Linked DNA regions of Pararhizobium sp. A13. The protein of the gene in region 2 interacts with the protein of the main gene of each other region in a pairwise test. Links are inferred from orthologs where the notes say so. Each region holds a gene or a part of one and is shown on either strand. Other genes may lie near its edges.

Region 1 (7,743 bases), 2.5 Mb from region 2 along the record:
GTCAGGCGGGCACCGCGGTTCAGGAGGCGCTGCGTCGCAGCGTCGAGGTCCGAACCGAACTGGGCAAAGGCGGCCATTTCGCGATACTGGGCAAGTTCGCCCTTGATCGAGCCGGCAACCTGCTTCATCGCCTTAACCTGAGCGGCCGAACCCACGCGGGAGACCGACAGACCGACGTTCACGGCCGGGCGGATGCCCTGGTAGAACAGGTCGGTTTCAAGGAAGATCTGGCCGTCGGTGATCGAGATCACGTTGGTCGGGATGAACGCCGAAACGTCGTTGCCCTGCGTTTCGATGACCGCAGAGCCGTCAGCGAACCAGCACCCTTTTCGTCCGACAGCTTTGCAGCGCGCTCGAGAAGGCGGGAGTGCAGGTAGAAAACGTCGCCCGGGTAAGCTTCGCGGCCCGGCGGGCGGCGCAGCAGCAGCGACATCTGGCGATAGGAAACGGCCTGCTTGGACAGGTCGTCATAGCCGATGAGAGCGTGCATGCCGTTGTCGCGGAAGTATTCGCCCATGGCGCAACCGGCGAACGGTGCAAGGTACTGCATCGGCGCCGGATCGGAAGCCGTCGCAGCGACGATGATCGAGTACTTCAGCGCGCCGCGCTCTTCGAGCACCTTGACGAACTGCGCAACGGTCGAGCGCTTCTGGCCGATAGCGACGTAGACGCAGTACAGCTTTTCGCTGTCCGGACCGTTGTCGTGGATGGCCTTCTGGTTCAGAATCGTGTCGAGGATGATCGCCGTCTTGCCAGTCTGGCGGTCGCCGATGACGAGCTCGCGCTGGCCGCGGCCGACCGGGATCAGAGCGTCGATGGCCTTGAGGCCGGTCGACATCGGCTCATGAACCGACTTGCGCGGGATGATGCCCGGAGCCTTGACGTCAACGCGCGAGCGCTGCTTGGCATTGATCGGGCCCTTCCCGTCGATCGGGTTGCCGAGCGCGTCGACGACGCGGCCGAGCAATTCCGGACCAACCGGCACGTCAACGATGGCGCCGGTCCGCTTAACGGTGTCGCCTTCCTTGATTTCACGGTCGGCGCCGAAAATAACGACACCGACGTTGTCGGCTTCGAGGTTCAGCGCCATGCCGCGAATTCCACCCGGGAATTCAACCATCTCGCCAGCCTGGACGTTGTCCAGACCGTAGACGCGGGCAATACCGTCACCGACGGAGAGCACCTGACCGACTTCGGAGACTACCGCCTCCTGGCCGAAGTTTTTGATTTGATCTTTCAGAATTGCGGAAATTTCCGCGGCGCGGATATCCATCAGCCGACCTCTTTCAGTGCAAGCTTAAGGCTCGAGAGCTTTGTGCGAAGGGAAGTGTCAATCTGGCGGGACCCGACCTTGACGATCAAACCACCGAGAATAGACGGATCGACGGTGACGTTGACCGCCACGTCTTTGCCGGTGACGCCCTTGAGCGCCGCCTTCAATTCAGTTTGCTGCGCTGCCGTCAGCGCATGGGCCGAAGTCACTTCAGCGGCAACCTCGCCCCGATGACGGGCGGCAGTTTCGCGATACGACTTGACGATGCCGGGAACCGCGAACAGGCGGCGATTGCGTGCAACAACTTTCAGGAAGTTGCCGACCAGACCCGCGATGCCGGCCTTCGCGACGATCGCGGAAATGGCCTTGAACTGGTCGTCGGCGGAAAAGACCGGGCTGACAATGAGACGCTTCAGATCGGCACTGTCATCGATCATGCGCTGGAACGTATCCAGATCAGACCCGACGCTCTCCACCGATCCCGCTTCCAGCGCGAGATCGAAAAGCGAAGACGCGTACCTTTCTGCAACACCGGAAATAAGCTGGGATGTGTCTGCCACGGGCACAAGCTTCTCTGATTTTAATCCAAGGGCGATGTCTGCGGAGAACCGTAAACCCAACACCTTGAATTTGTTGCTATATTTTAAAGGATGCACAGGCCGGGCGGCCTGCTTCCCCCACAAGTCGCGGTTCGTCTAGCATAGGATATCTGGACTCGCAACACGCGAAGAGCACGAATGCGCGATAAGTCTGCATCCTTTTGGCCAAATTTTGCCAAAAATTGGGTATGAGCTGACGACGTCTCCCTGTGCCCGCGCCAAAACGCCCTCAGGTGAGGCCGAAGACATAGGCCAGGGGTAAAGCCGCAAGTACGATCTGAACAATCAGGAACAGCCAGTTCACAACCGTATTGCCGCTATCCGACAGCATCGAGAGGATGCGGCCGAAGGCGGCGAGCGCGAAGGCGGCACCGAGCGCCAGATAGACCATCGGCTGGGCGAGAAGGAGGGCTGCGATGCCAAGCCCGAGATGAAAGCCGCCCATGGTCGAGCGCGCCTCGGCATAACCACCCCGCCGGCCTTCGCGCAGATCAATGCCCACAGCACGAAAGGCGACGCCCGGGACAAAGAGAAACAGAAGCCCGATCAAAGCGGTGACGACGGCCGCACAGAACGCCAGGAATTCTCCCGTCTCCGTCGGAATGTAGAACTCCATGGCATGCCCCCGCTTCAGCCTGATTTCCCTCATCTAACCCAAGTGCGTATGAAAGGGAATCAGCAGACAAGCGAAATTCGACGACGCCTCGCACACCTTTCGAACGCTTGGCTGAACTGCCAAGTTAGGTCGGCACCCATTCTCCTCCGTCATCCCTGTGCCTGTCACATGGATCCCGCCGCGCGTCGAGAAGACTTTTGTCTCCGACGGCAGAGAGTCTTCAGCGCCGCAGACGCGGCGCTGCTGGATCCCCGAACTCGCTGCGCTCGCCCGAGGATGACGGAGGATTTACCAGCGGCAAGAGAGGAAGAACGGCCTGCTGCCACCTCACAGAAAACTCTGCGGATCGATGTCGAGCTGGACGCTGACCGAGCCGCGCACCTTTGGTCCGCTGGCGAGCATGGTCTTCACGAACGCCTGCATGTCGCTGTTGCGGCGGCCGTGCACCAGAAGGCGGAAGCGATGGCGGCCGCGGATGAGCGCAAGCGGCGCTTCGGCGGGCCCGAGAATACTGATGCCGCTGACGCGGGGTGCGGCCTGCCGCAGACCGCGCGCATGGCCTTCGGCATCAGCGCGGGTGTCCGCCGAAACGATAACGGAGGCCAGCCGTCCGAACGGCGGCAAGAGCGCCTTCTCGCGCTCGTTGATCTCGCGCTCGTAAAAGGCCTCCGAATCGCCGGAGACGATTGCCTGCATCACCGGATGCTGCGGCTGGTAGGTCTGCAGCAGACCGAGCGACTTCAGACCCGTGCGCCCTGCCCGGCCCGTGACCTGGCTCAAGAGCTGGAACGTTCGCTCAGCCGCCCGCGGATCCCCATTGGCAAGACCGATATCGGCATCGACGATGCCGACGAAGGTCATCATCGGAAAATTATGCCCCTTGGCGACAAGCTGCGTGCCGACGACGATATCCGCCTCACCGCGGGCAATGGCGTCCAGTTCCAGCCTGAGCCGCTTGACCCCCATCAGGTCGGAGGAGAGCACGATGGTACGGGCGTCGGGAAAATGCCGGTCGACCTCTTCGGCGATGCGTTCGACGCCGGGACCGCAGGCAACCAGATGATCGAACGTGCCGCATTCGGGGCACGCTTCCGGCGTCCTTTCCGAATAACCGCAGTGATGGCACTGGATCTGACCGCGGAACCGGTGCTCGACCAGCCAGCTCGAACAATCCGGGCACTGGAAGCGATGGCCGCAAACGCGGCAGAGCGTCAGCGGCGCATAACCGCGGCGATTGAGGAACAGCAGTGCCTGTTCGCCGCGCCCGACGGCCTTGCCGATCTGGTTGAGCAGCACCGGCGACAGGAAGCCGCCGCGCGCCGGCGGATGCCGGCGCATATCGACCACGCCGAGATCGGGGAGCGCCGCATCACCAAAACGCGTCGGCAAATGGATCGGCCTGTAGCGGCCGAGATCGCCGTTCACCCGACTCTCGACCGAAGGTGTCGCCGAGACCAGCACGATCGGAAAATCGCCGATACGGGCACGCACAACCGCCATGTCGCGCGCATTGTAGAAGACGCGGTCTTCTTGCTTGTAGGCCGGGTCATGTTCCTCATCGACAACGATCAGGCCGAGATTCTCGAATGGCAGGAAAAGCGCGGAGCGGGCTCCGGCGACGACACGCACGCCACCCTCCGTCACCTGCCGCCAGACTTTTTCACGGGTGCGCGGGGCAAGGTCGGAATGCCATTCGGCCGGTTTCGAGCCGAAGCGATCCTGGAATCGCTCGAGGAAGCTCGCCGTCAGCGCGATTTCCGGCAAAAGGATCAGCACCTGCTTGCCGGCTTTCAGCGTCGCGGCGATCGCCTCGAAATAGACCTCGGTCTTGCCGGAGCCGGTGATGCCGTCGATCAGCGAGACGGAGAAGCCCCCGGTTTCGACACTCTCCAGCAGGTCCTGTGCCGCCTGTTTCTGCGGTCCTTCGAGGCGATGCTCGACATAGTCCGGATCGGGCGCTGCCACCACCGGCGGCGGCGCCATGAAGACGGTTTCGAACACGCCCTGCGCCACGAGCCCGTCGATGACGCTCGAAGACGTGCCGGCCGCATGCGCCAAGCCCGATCGCGTCCAGGCAAACCCGTTGTCGGCGGCAGCGATCACCCGCTCGCGCGCCAACGTCATGCGCTCGGGCCGGGTATCAGTGAGCCGTAGCCCCTCGACCATCGGCTCGGGATCGAAGGCGGCGGGCGCGCGCAGCGCCATGCGGGCGACGAGGCCGGGTGGCGAGACGGTGTAAGCGGCGACCCAGTCGAGGAAGGCGCGCATGTCTTTCGCCAGCGGTGGGCAATCGAAGACCTGGGTGATGGCCTTGAGCTTCTTCGGATCGATGCCGTCATCCTCAACGCCGTCCCAGACCACGCCCATCACCTGGCGGGGTCCGAGCGGCACCTGCACGATCGACCCGGGTTCGACGGCCATTCCTTCCTGCACGGCATAGGAATAGGCTTTCGGGGCGGGCATCGGCACCAGAACGGGCACGACCCTGCGGGCAAACAGGCCGTCAAACAAATCGGTCGAATCTTCGGTCATCGGCCGTGACCTTGCCTTCGGATTGCGTTAAAGAAAACCCCCGAAACAACAAAGCAGCCCGTGTGTCCCAAGGGAGAATCCCATGAAATTTTTTGTCGATACAGCCGATGTGAATGAAATCCGGGAGTTGAACGACCTCGGACTCGTCGACGGCGTGACGACCAATCCGTCGCTGATCCTGAAGTCCGGCCGCAACATCCTCGAAGTGACGAAGGAAATCTGCGGCATCGTCGAAGGCCCGGTTTCGGCCGAGGTCGCGGCGACCGATTACGAATCGATCATGAAGGAAGCGGCTGTCATTTCGAAGATCGCCGACAACATCTGCATCAAGGTGCCGCTGACGCTCGACGGCCTCAAGGCCTGCAAGAACCTGTCCTCCGACGGACACCTGACCAACGTGACGCTGTGCTTCTCGGCCAACCAGGCGCTGCTCGCCGCCAAGGCGGGCGCGACCTTCGTATCGCCCTTCGTCGGCCGTCTCGACGACATCGCCTTCGACGGCATGGACCTGATCCGCGAAATCCGCCAGATCTTCGACAATTACGGCTACGAGACCGAAATCCTCGCCGCCTCGATCCGTACCGTCAACCACGTCAAGGAAGCAGCCCTGATCGGCGCCGACGTCATCACGGCGCCGCCGGCAACGCTGAAGGCCCTCGTCAAGCACCCGCTGACCGACAAGGGCCTCGAAACCTTCCTCGCCGACTGGGCCAAGACCGGCCAGAAGATCGCCTGATTATTTTTGGGCATGAATTGAGATGGAAGCCTCGCGAGACAATCGCGGGGCTTTTTGCTTGGACAGCCGTCAGGCGGCTGCAGGCGGGAAGCGTTAAGCCGCCCGCCGTGCATGCATCCCGGCGACTGCGGAAACCTGGAAACGCTCGGCAACGCGGTTCAGGTCCTGCACTTCATCGCTGAGTTCGCGGCACGCAGCGTTGGTCTGTTCGACCATCGCCGCATTCTGCTGGGTCATCTGGTCCATCCGGTGCAAGGCTGTATTGATGTCGGAAAGGGCGGCCGTTTGCTCTCCGGCGGCGGTAACGATTGCGCCGATGAGGCCGGTTACCTGCAGCACGTGTCCTTCGATGCCGGTCAGCGCGGCACCGGTCTGGTTGACGAGTTGCACACCGCCGGCGACCTCGCGGGCCGAGGACTCGATGAGCGTCGTGATTTCCCGCGCCGCTTTTGCCGAACGGCCGGCCAGTTCGCGCACTTCCTGGGCGACGACCGCAAAGCCCTTGCCCGCATCGCCGGCCCGCGCGGCCTCGACACCGGCGTTCAGTGCAAGCAGGTTGGTCTGGAAGGCGATCTCGTCGATGACGGTGATGATCTGGCGAATCTGCGTCGACGAACCGGCGATCCGCTCCATGGCGGCAACAGCGTCCCGCACGACGAGGGCCGATTTCTCCGCGCCGTCTTTTGCCGCGGCCATCACCGTGCTTGCTTCACGCGCACGCTCCGAGGAGTTGCGCACCGTGACGGTGATTTCGTCAAAGGCCGACGCGGTTTGCTCGAGGGAAGCTGCCTGCAACTCCGTCCGTTTCGCCAGATCGTCGGTTGCACCGGCAATTTCGGAGGAATTGGTCCTCAGCCGCGCGGAGGTGTGCAGTACAGTGGAAATCGTCTCGGCCAGGCGTTCGACGCTGCCGTTGAACTCCGTCCGCAGCTCTTCGTAATCCGCGGCAAACGGCTGTTCGATGCGGACCGAAAGATCGCCGTTCGACAGGCGCTCCAGCCCGCGCGTCACCTGCTCGATCACCTGCAGGCGCCTTGCCTCCTCGGCATCCTTCTGACGGCCAAGAACGGCGTCACGCTCGTCCTGCTGCCGGCGCTCGTCGTCGGCGCGCGCGCGCGCATTGCGCCGCTCGATCGCCGCCTCGCGGAAGATGGCGACGGATTTTGCGACCGCGCCGATCTCGTCCGAGCGGCCCGCATAGGGAACGTCCCGGCCATAGTCGCCGGCGGCAAGCGTCTGCATGTAGGACGACATCGCCGCCAGCGGCTGTACCGCACGGCGGCGGAAGAACCAAAGACCGGCAAGCAGCAGGAAAACGGAGGCGGTCGAGCTGATCAGGGCGGCAGCAGAAAGCACTGCGGTTTCGGCGGTGGCGCCCGCTTCCTGCTCTTTCAAAAATGCGTCGGCCATGGCGACGAGTTCGTTTACCGCAGTCTCGTGGTGATGGAAGCTCGTCTTGAGCTCTGCCAACGCTTGTCCGGCCGTGGCTGCGTCGCCGCCCTGGAGGGGGGCCACGAATTTTTTCTCCATGACCTCCCAATAGAGATCGCCCCGCGCCACGACGTCGTTTTCAAGTTTCGCCATCAGCGCGGCGGGGGCCGTCGAGGCTTTCCAGTAGACACGCCGATCATCGAAGGCTTTCTTCAATGCGGCGATCTTGTCGAGATTCGCCTTGGCAAATTCGGGGTTCGCAGCCGCCTCCATCGCCAGCATATAGGACTCGACCGTGTACAGAGGCGGCGGCAGGATGTCCGCGATGAGATCCTTGCCGTAGATGACTTGCGTATAGACGGGTCCGTTCACGCGCAATTTGTTGAAAGCATATGTCTTAATGCCGATGGACAGCACCAGACCGGCAACAACGATTGCGCCGAAAATCAAGAGCCCGCGAGCAATGGTGAGCTTCATACAATCCTCCGATAAAACAGGCTGCTGCCGCGCGAAAGCGGCCCCGGCGACGGGACAATAATAAAATATCAGTTTGAAA
Region 2 (7,469 bases):
ACTGGGAACCGGATGCACTGGCCGAGAGCCGTCGTTAGAAGGACGTCGTCCTGATCGGTACAGGTCTCGACGGAGAGGATTTCATCACCCTCCTCCTCGAGCTTCATGGCGATCTTGCCGTTGCGGTTGACCTGGACGAAATCCGACAGCTTGTTGCGGCGAACCGTGCCGCGGGTGGTCGAGAACATCACGTCGAGGTTTTCCCAAGTGCTCTCGTCCTCAGGCAGCGGCATGATCGTGGTGATGCGTTCGCCGGCTTCGAGTGGCAGCATGTTGATCAGTGCCTTGCCGCGCGACTGCGGCGTTCCGATCGGCAGACGCCAGACCTTCTCCTTGTAGACGATGCCACGCGAGGAGAAGAACAGGATCGGCGTGTGCGTGTTGGCGACGAAAAGCCTCGTCACGAAATCCTCGTCGCGCGTCGCCATGCCGGAGCGGCCCTTGCCGCCGCGACGCTGCGCCCGGTAGGTCGTCAGCGGCACCCGCTTGATATAGCCGAGGTGGGACACGGTGATGACCATGTCTTCCTGGGCGATCAGATCCTCATCGTCCATGTCCGGACCGCCTTCGACGATCTCGGTGCGGCGCGGCGTGCCGAATTCGTCGCGCACGGCTATAAGCTCGTCCTTCACGATCGTCATGATGCGGACGCGCGAGGAGAGGATGTCCAGATAATCGCTGATCTCGGTGCCGATCTTGTTGAGTTCGTCGCCGATTTCGTCACGTCCAAGCGCCGTCAGGCGGGCGAGACGAAGTTCAAGGATCGCCCTCGCCTGCTCTTCCGACAGGTTGTAGGTGAGGTCCTCATTGATCCGGTGGCGCGGATCGTCGATCAGCCGGATCAGGCTCTCGACATCGGAGGCAGGCCAGCGGCGCGTCATCAATTGCTCGCGGGCGGTCTGCGGATCCGGCGCCTCGCGGATCAGCTTGATGATCTCGTCGATATTGGCAACCGCAATGGCGAGACCGACCAGAACGTGCGCGCGCTCACGCGCCTTGCGCAGCAGGTACTTCGTGCGCCGGCTGATGACTTCCTCGCGGAAGGCCACGAAGGCGCGCAGCATGTCGAGCAGCGTCATCTGCTCCGGCTTGCCGCCGTTCAGCGCCACCATGTTGCAGCCGAAGGAGGTCTGCAGCGGCGTGTAGCGATAAAGCTGGTTGAGGATGACCTCCGCATTGGCGTCGCGCTTGAGTTCGACGACGACGCGGTAGCCCTGGCGGTCGGATTCGTCGCGCAGGTCGGAAATGCCCTCGATGCGCTTGTCCTTGACCAGTTCTGCCATCTTCTCGATCATCGTCGCCTTGTTCACCTGATAGGGAACTTCGGTGATGATGATCTGTTCGCGATCGCCGCGCATCGGTTCGATGGTGGCGCGGCCGCGCATGATGACCGAGCCGCGGCCCGTCTCATAGGCCGAGCGGATGCCGGAGCGGCCAAGGATGAAGGCGCCGGTCGGGAAGTCCGGTCCGGGAATGATCTCCATCAATTGCGGCAGTTCGAGCGCCGGATCGTCGATCAGCGCGATGCAGCCGTTGATGACTTCCATCAGGTTGTGCGGCGGGATGTTCGTCGCCATGCCGACCGCGATGCCGCCTGCGCCATTGACCAGCAGATTCGGGAACTTGGCCGGAACGACCGAGGGTTCGTTCAGCGTACCGTCATAGTTGTCGCGGAAATCGACCGTTTCCTTGTCGAGGTCGTCGAGCAGCGCATGCGCTGCCTTCTGCAGCCGGCATTCCGTGTAGCGTTCGGCCGCCGGTGGATCGCCGTCGATGGAGCCGAAATTGCCCTGACCGTCGATCAGCGGCAGACGCAACGACCAAGGCTGCGCCATGCGCGCCAGGGCGTCGTAAATCGCCATGTTGCCGTGCGGGTGGTATTTACCCATCACGTCACCGGTGACGCGGGCGCATTTGACGTATTTCTTGTTCCAGTCGATGCCGAGTTCGCTCATCCCCCAGAGGATGCGGCGGTGAACCGGCTTCAGACCGTCGCGGACATCGGGAAGAGCGCGGCTGACGATGACGCTCATGGCGTAATCGAGATACGACCGCTGCATTTCCTCCATGATGGAAATAGGCTCGATGCCTGGTGGATTCTTGCCGCCGCCGGGTGTGGTTTGTTCAGTCAATTTCGATCACGATCTTTGTTCAGAATCAGACAGATTTTTATAGCCGAATGCATTGGCGAGCGCCAATTTCGGGGCCGGGTTTTGAACAGCCTTTTAGGCTCTTCGGCGCTATGGATGGCATTTGCAAGGCAAAAGCGAAGGAACGGTCCGAAACGGCTCTTTCCTTCGTCGATCCGGTCGCCTAACAATCCATGAGACGGCGATCATAAACAAGGCCGCGACGGGGACATCGGATGTCACACTTCGACCTTCTGATCAATGCGCTGACCACCATTCTGGTCACCATCGATCCACCCGGCCTCGCGCCGATCTTCCTCAGCCTGACCACGGGCATGAGCCGCCAACAACGGTTCCTTGTGGCGCGCCGCGGCACGCTGATCGCCTTCTTCATTCTCTCGGCCTTTGCCCTGTTCGGCAACGGCATCCTTTCGCTGTTGGGCATTTCGATCGGCGCGTTCCGGATCGCCGGCGGCCTGTTGCTCTTCTGGATCGCCTTCGAGATGATCTTCGAGAAAAGAAATGAGCGGAAGGAAAAAACCGGCGAAGCGGCCATCACCCGCGACCACATTCACAATATCGCAGTGTTTCCGCTGGCATTGCCCCTGATTGCCGGTCCCGGCGCGATCTCGGCGACGATCCTTTTGTCGGGATCCCTCTCCGCCACCATCGACAGGGCTCAGCTCATTCTCGTTATCGCCTTCTGTCTGGCCCTTCTCTTTGCCGCACTCGTCATTGCCGAGCGCATCGACAGGTTTCTCGGCGTCACCGGCCGCGCCATCCTGACACGACTGCTCGGCGTCATTCTGGCGGCTCTCGCCGTCCAGTTCGTCGTCGATGGCGTGAAGTCGGCTTTCGCGTGAGGCAGTCACGCCTCACCCCTGACGCAAGAAGGCCCGGTTTCCCGGGCCTTCTTTTGTTGTGCCGCAATTGGCAGAATCAGAACGGAATGTCGTCGTCCATGTCGCGTGAAAAGTTTCCGCCGCCCCCGCTGGAGCGGCCCGAAGGCGCAGACGCCGGACGATCGTAGTCGTCGCCGTAATTGCCGGAGCTTCCGCCGAGATTGCCGCCACCGTAGTCCGAGCCGCCACGACCGGCGCCGGCACCAGCGCCACCGCCGTCGCGGCCGTCGAGCATCGTCAGCGTCGAGTTGAAGCCCTGCAGCACCACTTCCGTCGAATAGCGATCCTGGCCGTCCTTGTCCTGCCATTTGCGGGTCTGCAGCGCGCCTTCGATATAAACCTTGGCGCCCTTCTTCAGATATTGCTCGGCAACCTTGCAGAGGCCCTCGTTGAAGATCACCACGCGGTGCCACTCGGTCTTTTCCTTGCGCTCGCCGGAATTGCGGTCGCGCCAGGTTTCCGACGTCGCGATGTTCAGGTTGGCGATCGGCCGGCCGTCCTGCGTGCGCCGGATTTCCGGGTCGGCCCCGAGGTTTCCGATCAAAATCACCTTGTTGACACTACCCGCCATCTTGCTTTTCCTGTTATCCCGCCCGGCATCGCTGCCCGGCCACCAAAATTTAGAGCGCGCACTTTAGCGGCTGACAGCTCACCATACGCCCCTTTGCATCCCGTCATCCACAACAGATTTTGAAGTTTGTTCTTTATTTGTTCTAGTAAACTCGTAATATCCTGTCAACCGACTCGGGAAAGCCAGCCTGTTTTTCGCATTGCGCCTCGACATGCGCTATGCCGTACTTAAATAGGAGCTTTCAATGGACTTACAAAGCTGGACACGATGAGCGAACTCAAGACCATTTCCATCCGCGGCGCGCGCGAGCACAATCTGAAGGGCATTGACCTTGACCTGCCGCGCAACAAGCTGATCGTCATGACCGGCCTGTCCGGTTCCGGAAAATCGTCGCTCGCTTTCGACACGATCTATGCGGAAGGCCAGCGCCGCTATGTCGAGAGTCTCTCGGCCTATGCCCGTCAGTTCCTCGAGATGATGCAGAAGCCGGATGTCGACCAGATCGACGGGCTGTCACCGGCGATCTCGATCGAGCAGAAAACGACCTCGCGCAATCCGCGCTCGACGGTCGGCACGGTCACCGAAATCTACGACTATATGCGCCTGCTGTTTGCCCGCGTCGGCGTGCCCTATTCTCCAGCCACCGGCCTGCCGATCGAAAGCCAGACGGTCAGCCAGATGGTCGATCGTGTCATCGATTTCGGTGAGGGAACACGGCTCTATATCCTGGCTCCGATCGTGCGCGGCCGCAAGGGCGAGTATAAGAAAGAGCTTGCCGAGCTGATGAAGAAGGGCTTTCAGCGCGTCAAGATCGACGGGCAGTTCTACGAGATCGCCGAGGCGCCGACGCTCGACAAGAAGTACAAGCACGACATCGACGTCGTCGTCGACCGCGTCGTCGTGCGCCCCGACCTGACGGCGCGTCTGGCCGACAGTCTCGAAACCTGCCTGACGCTCGCCGACGGCCTGGCCATCGCCGAATTCGCCGACAAGCCGCTGCCGCCGGAAGAGACGGCCGCGGGGGGCTCTGCCAACAAGTCGCTGAACGAGACGCACGAGCGCGTTCTGTTCTCCGAAAAATTCGCATGCCCCGTGTCCGGTTTCACAATTTCGGAGATCGAGCCGCGGCTGTTTTCGTTCAACAATCCGTTCGGTGCCTGCCCGACCTGCGACGGTCTTGGCAGCCAGCAGAAGATCGATGAGGCGCTGATCGTTCCGGAACCCGACCGGACATTGAAGAACGGTGCCATCGCGCCCTGGGCCAAGTCCTCGTCGCCCTACTACAATCAGACGCTCGAAGCCCTCGGCAAGGCGTTTGGCTTCAAGCTGTCAAACAAATGGAGCGATCTGTCCGACGAAGCCAGGCATGCGATCCTGCAGGGCACCGACGAAAAGATCAGTTTCCATTACGAGGACGGTGCGCGGTCCTACAACACCACCAAGACCTTCGAAGGCATCGTACCCAACCTGGAGCGGCGCTGGAAGGAGACCGACAGTGCCTGGGCACGCGAGGAAATCGAGCGCTACATGTCGGCGGCGCCCTGCCCTGCCTGCGACGGTTTCCGCCTGAAACCGGAAGCGTTAGCGGTCAAGATCGACAAGCTGCATATCGGCGAAGTGACCGATATGTCGATCCGCGTTGCGCGCGACTGGTTCGAGACACTGCCGGGCCATATGAATGCCAAGCAGAACGAGATCGCCGTTCGCATCCTGAAAGAAATCCGCGAGCGGCTGCGCTTCCTCAACGATGTGGGCCTGGAATATCTCAGCCTCTCGCGCAATTCTGGGACGCTGTCGGGCGGCGAAAGCCAGCGTATCCGGCTGGCCTCGCAGATCGGTTCGGGCCTGACCGGCGTGCTCTACGTGCTCGACGAGCCGTCGATCGGCCTGCATCAGCGCGACAATGCCCGGCTGCTCGAGACGCTTCGGCATCTGCGCGACATCGGCAATACGGTGATCGTCGTCGAGCACGACGAGGATGCGATCCTGACTTCCGACTATGTCGTGGATATCGGACCCGCCGCCGGCATCCATGGCGGCGAGGTGGTCGCGCAAGGCGCGCCGTCCGACATCATCGCCAATCCGAACTCGCTGACCGGAAGATATCTTTCCGGCGAACTTTCGGTCGCCGTGCCGTCCGAACGGCGCAAACTGAAGAAGAAAAAGGAAATCACGGTTGTCGGCGCCCGCGCCAACAATCTGAAGAACGTCACGGCCTCGATCCCGCTCGGCATCTTCACCGCGGTCACCGGCGTATCGGGCGGCGGCAAGTCAACTTTCCTGATCGAGACGCTCTACAAGGCGGCCGCACGCCGCATCATGGGCGCGCGCGAAAATCCGGCGGAACACGACCGGATCGACGGTTTCGAACACATCGACAAGGTGATCGACATCGACCAGTCGCCGATCGGCCGCACGCCGCGCTCCAATCCGGCGACCTACACCGGCGCCTTCACCCCGATTCGCGACTGGTTTGCCGGCCTGCCGGAGGCAAAAGCGCGCGGCTACCAGCCTGGTCGTTTCTCCTTCAATGTCAAGGGTGGCCGCTGCGAGGCCTGCCAGGGCGACGGCGTCATCAAGATCGAGATGCACTTCCTGCCGGATGTCTATGTCACCTGCGATGTCTGCCACGGCAAACGCTACAATCGCGAGACGCTCGATGTGCATTTCAAGGGCAAATCGATCGCCGATGTGCTCGACATGACGGTCGAAGAAGGAGTCGAGTTCTTCGCCGCCGTTCCGGCCGTGCGCGACAAGCTGATCACGCTCAACCAGGTCGGCCTCGGCTACATCAAGGTCGGTCAGCAGGCCAACACGCTCTCGGGCGGCGAGGCGCAGCGCGTCAAGCTTGCCAAGGAGCTGTCGAAGCGTTCGACCGGGCGCACGCTCTATATTCTGGATGAACCAACAACTGGATTGCATTTCCATGATGTAGCCAAACTTCTTGAAGTTCTGCATGAACTCGTCAATCAGGGCAATTCGGTCGTCGTCATCGAGCACAATCTCGAGGTCATCAAGACCGCCGACTGGGTGATCGATTTCGGCCCCGAAGGTGGCGACGGCGGCGGCGAGGTCATTGCAGCAGGAACGCCAGAGGACATCGTCAAGGAAAAGCGGTCGCATACCGGGGCCTTCTTGAAGGAGCTGTTGGAAAGACGCCCGATCCGTAAGGCGGAAGCGGCGGAGTAAAAGGTAACGCGAGGGGGAGACAGCATGACCAAATCAGGCACGATCCGCTGCGGCATCGGCGGCTGGACCTTCGATCCTTGGGAGGGGACGTTCTATCCGGAAACGCTGTCGAAGAAGCGGCAGCTGGAATATGCCAGCCGGCAGCTGAAGGTCATCGAGGTCAACGGCACCTATTACAGCTCGCAGAAGCCGGAAACCTTTGCCAAATGGGCGGCCGAAGTGCCGGAGGATTTTGTCTTTTCCCTGAAAGCCAGCCGCTTTGCCACCAACAAGAAGGTGCTGGGCGAGGCGGGTGAATCGATCAGCCGATTTCTTGGCCAGGGGCTGACGGAGTTGGGGCCGCGTCTCGGCCCGATCCTGTGGCAATTCATGCCGACCAAGAAATTCGATGCCGATGATTTCGGTGCCTTTCTGGCACTGCTGCCGGAGAAGCAGGATGGCTTGACGCTGCGGCACGTCGTTGAAGTGCGCCATCCCTCGTTCCGGACGCCGGAATTCATCGCGCTGCTGGCAAGATACAATGTCGCGGTGGTCTGCGCCGATCACGCCGAATACCCGATGATCGCCGATGTCACTTCGGATTTCGTCTATGCGCGCCTGCAAACCGGTAGCGATGATGTCGAGACTTGCTACGATGAAAAGCGGCTCGATCTCTGGGCCGATCGGCTAAAGAACTGG

The links. The genes of interacting proteins can lie anywhere in the genome.
Region 1: the proteins of WI754_RS15520 (region 2) and WI754_RS03020 interact in binary tests that used the Escherichia coli proteins (3 or more experiments, as listed by UniProt). The link is inferred for Pararhizobium sp. A13 from one-to-one orthologs.

Annotation. Positions count from the first base shown.
Region 1 is NZ_CP149510.1:635,166-642,908, forward strand. What follows is about bases 2,419-5,397. They hold WI754_RS03020 (primosomal protein N'), read right to left. Parts: upstream 5,021-5,397; coding sequence 2,816-5,020; downstream 2,419-2,815. Other genes in these bases: WI754_RS03015 (DUF4345 domain-containing protein), read right to left, coding at 2,419-2,488; fsa (fructose-6-phosphate aldolase), read left to right, coding at 5,103-5,397. Also shown: WI754_RS03000 (hypothetical protein), read right to left, coding at 1-242; WI754_RS03010 (F0F1 ATP synthase subunit delta), read right to left, coding at 1,273-1,839; more of WI754_RS03015, read right to left, coding at 2,102-2,418; more of fsa, read left to right, coding at 5,398-5,756; WI754_RS03030 (methyl-accepting chemotaxis protein), read right to left, coding at 5,850-7,664.
Region 2 is NZ_CP149510.1:3,145,582-3,153,050, reverse strand. The notes cover bases 1,836-4,540. They hold WI754_RS15520 (single-stranded DNA-binding protein), read right to left. Parts: upstream 3,603-4,540; coding sequence 3,069-3,602; downstream 1,836-3,068. Other genes in these bases: uvrA (excinuclease ABC subunit UvrA), read left to right, coding at 3,870-4,540; WI754_RS15525 (MarC family protein), read left to right, coding at 2,366-2,992; gyrA (DNA gyrase subunit A), read right to left, coding at 1,836-2,132. Outside these bases: more of gyrA, read right to left, coding at 1-1,835; more of uvrA, read left to right, coding at 4,541-6,791; WI754_RS15510 (DUF72 domain-containing protein), read left to right, coding at 6,816-7,469. UniProt on the Escherichia coli protein: Plays an important role in DNA replication, recombination and repair. Binds to ssDNA and to an array of partner proteins to recruit them to their sites of action during DNA metabolism. Acts as a sliding platform that migrates on DNA via reptation.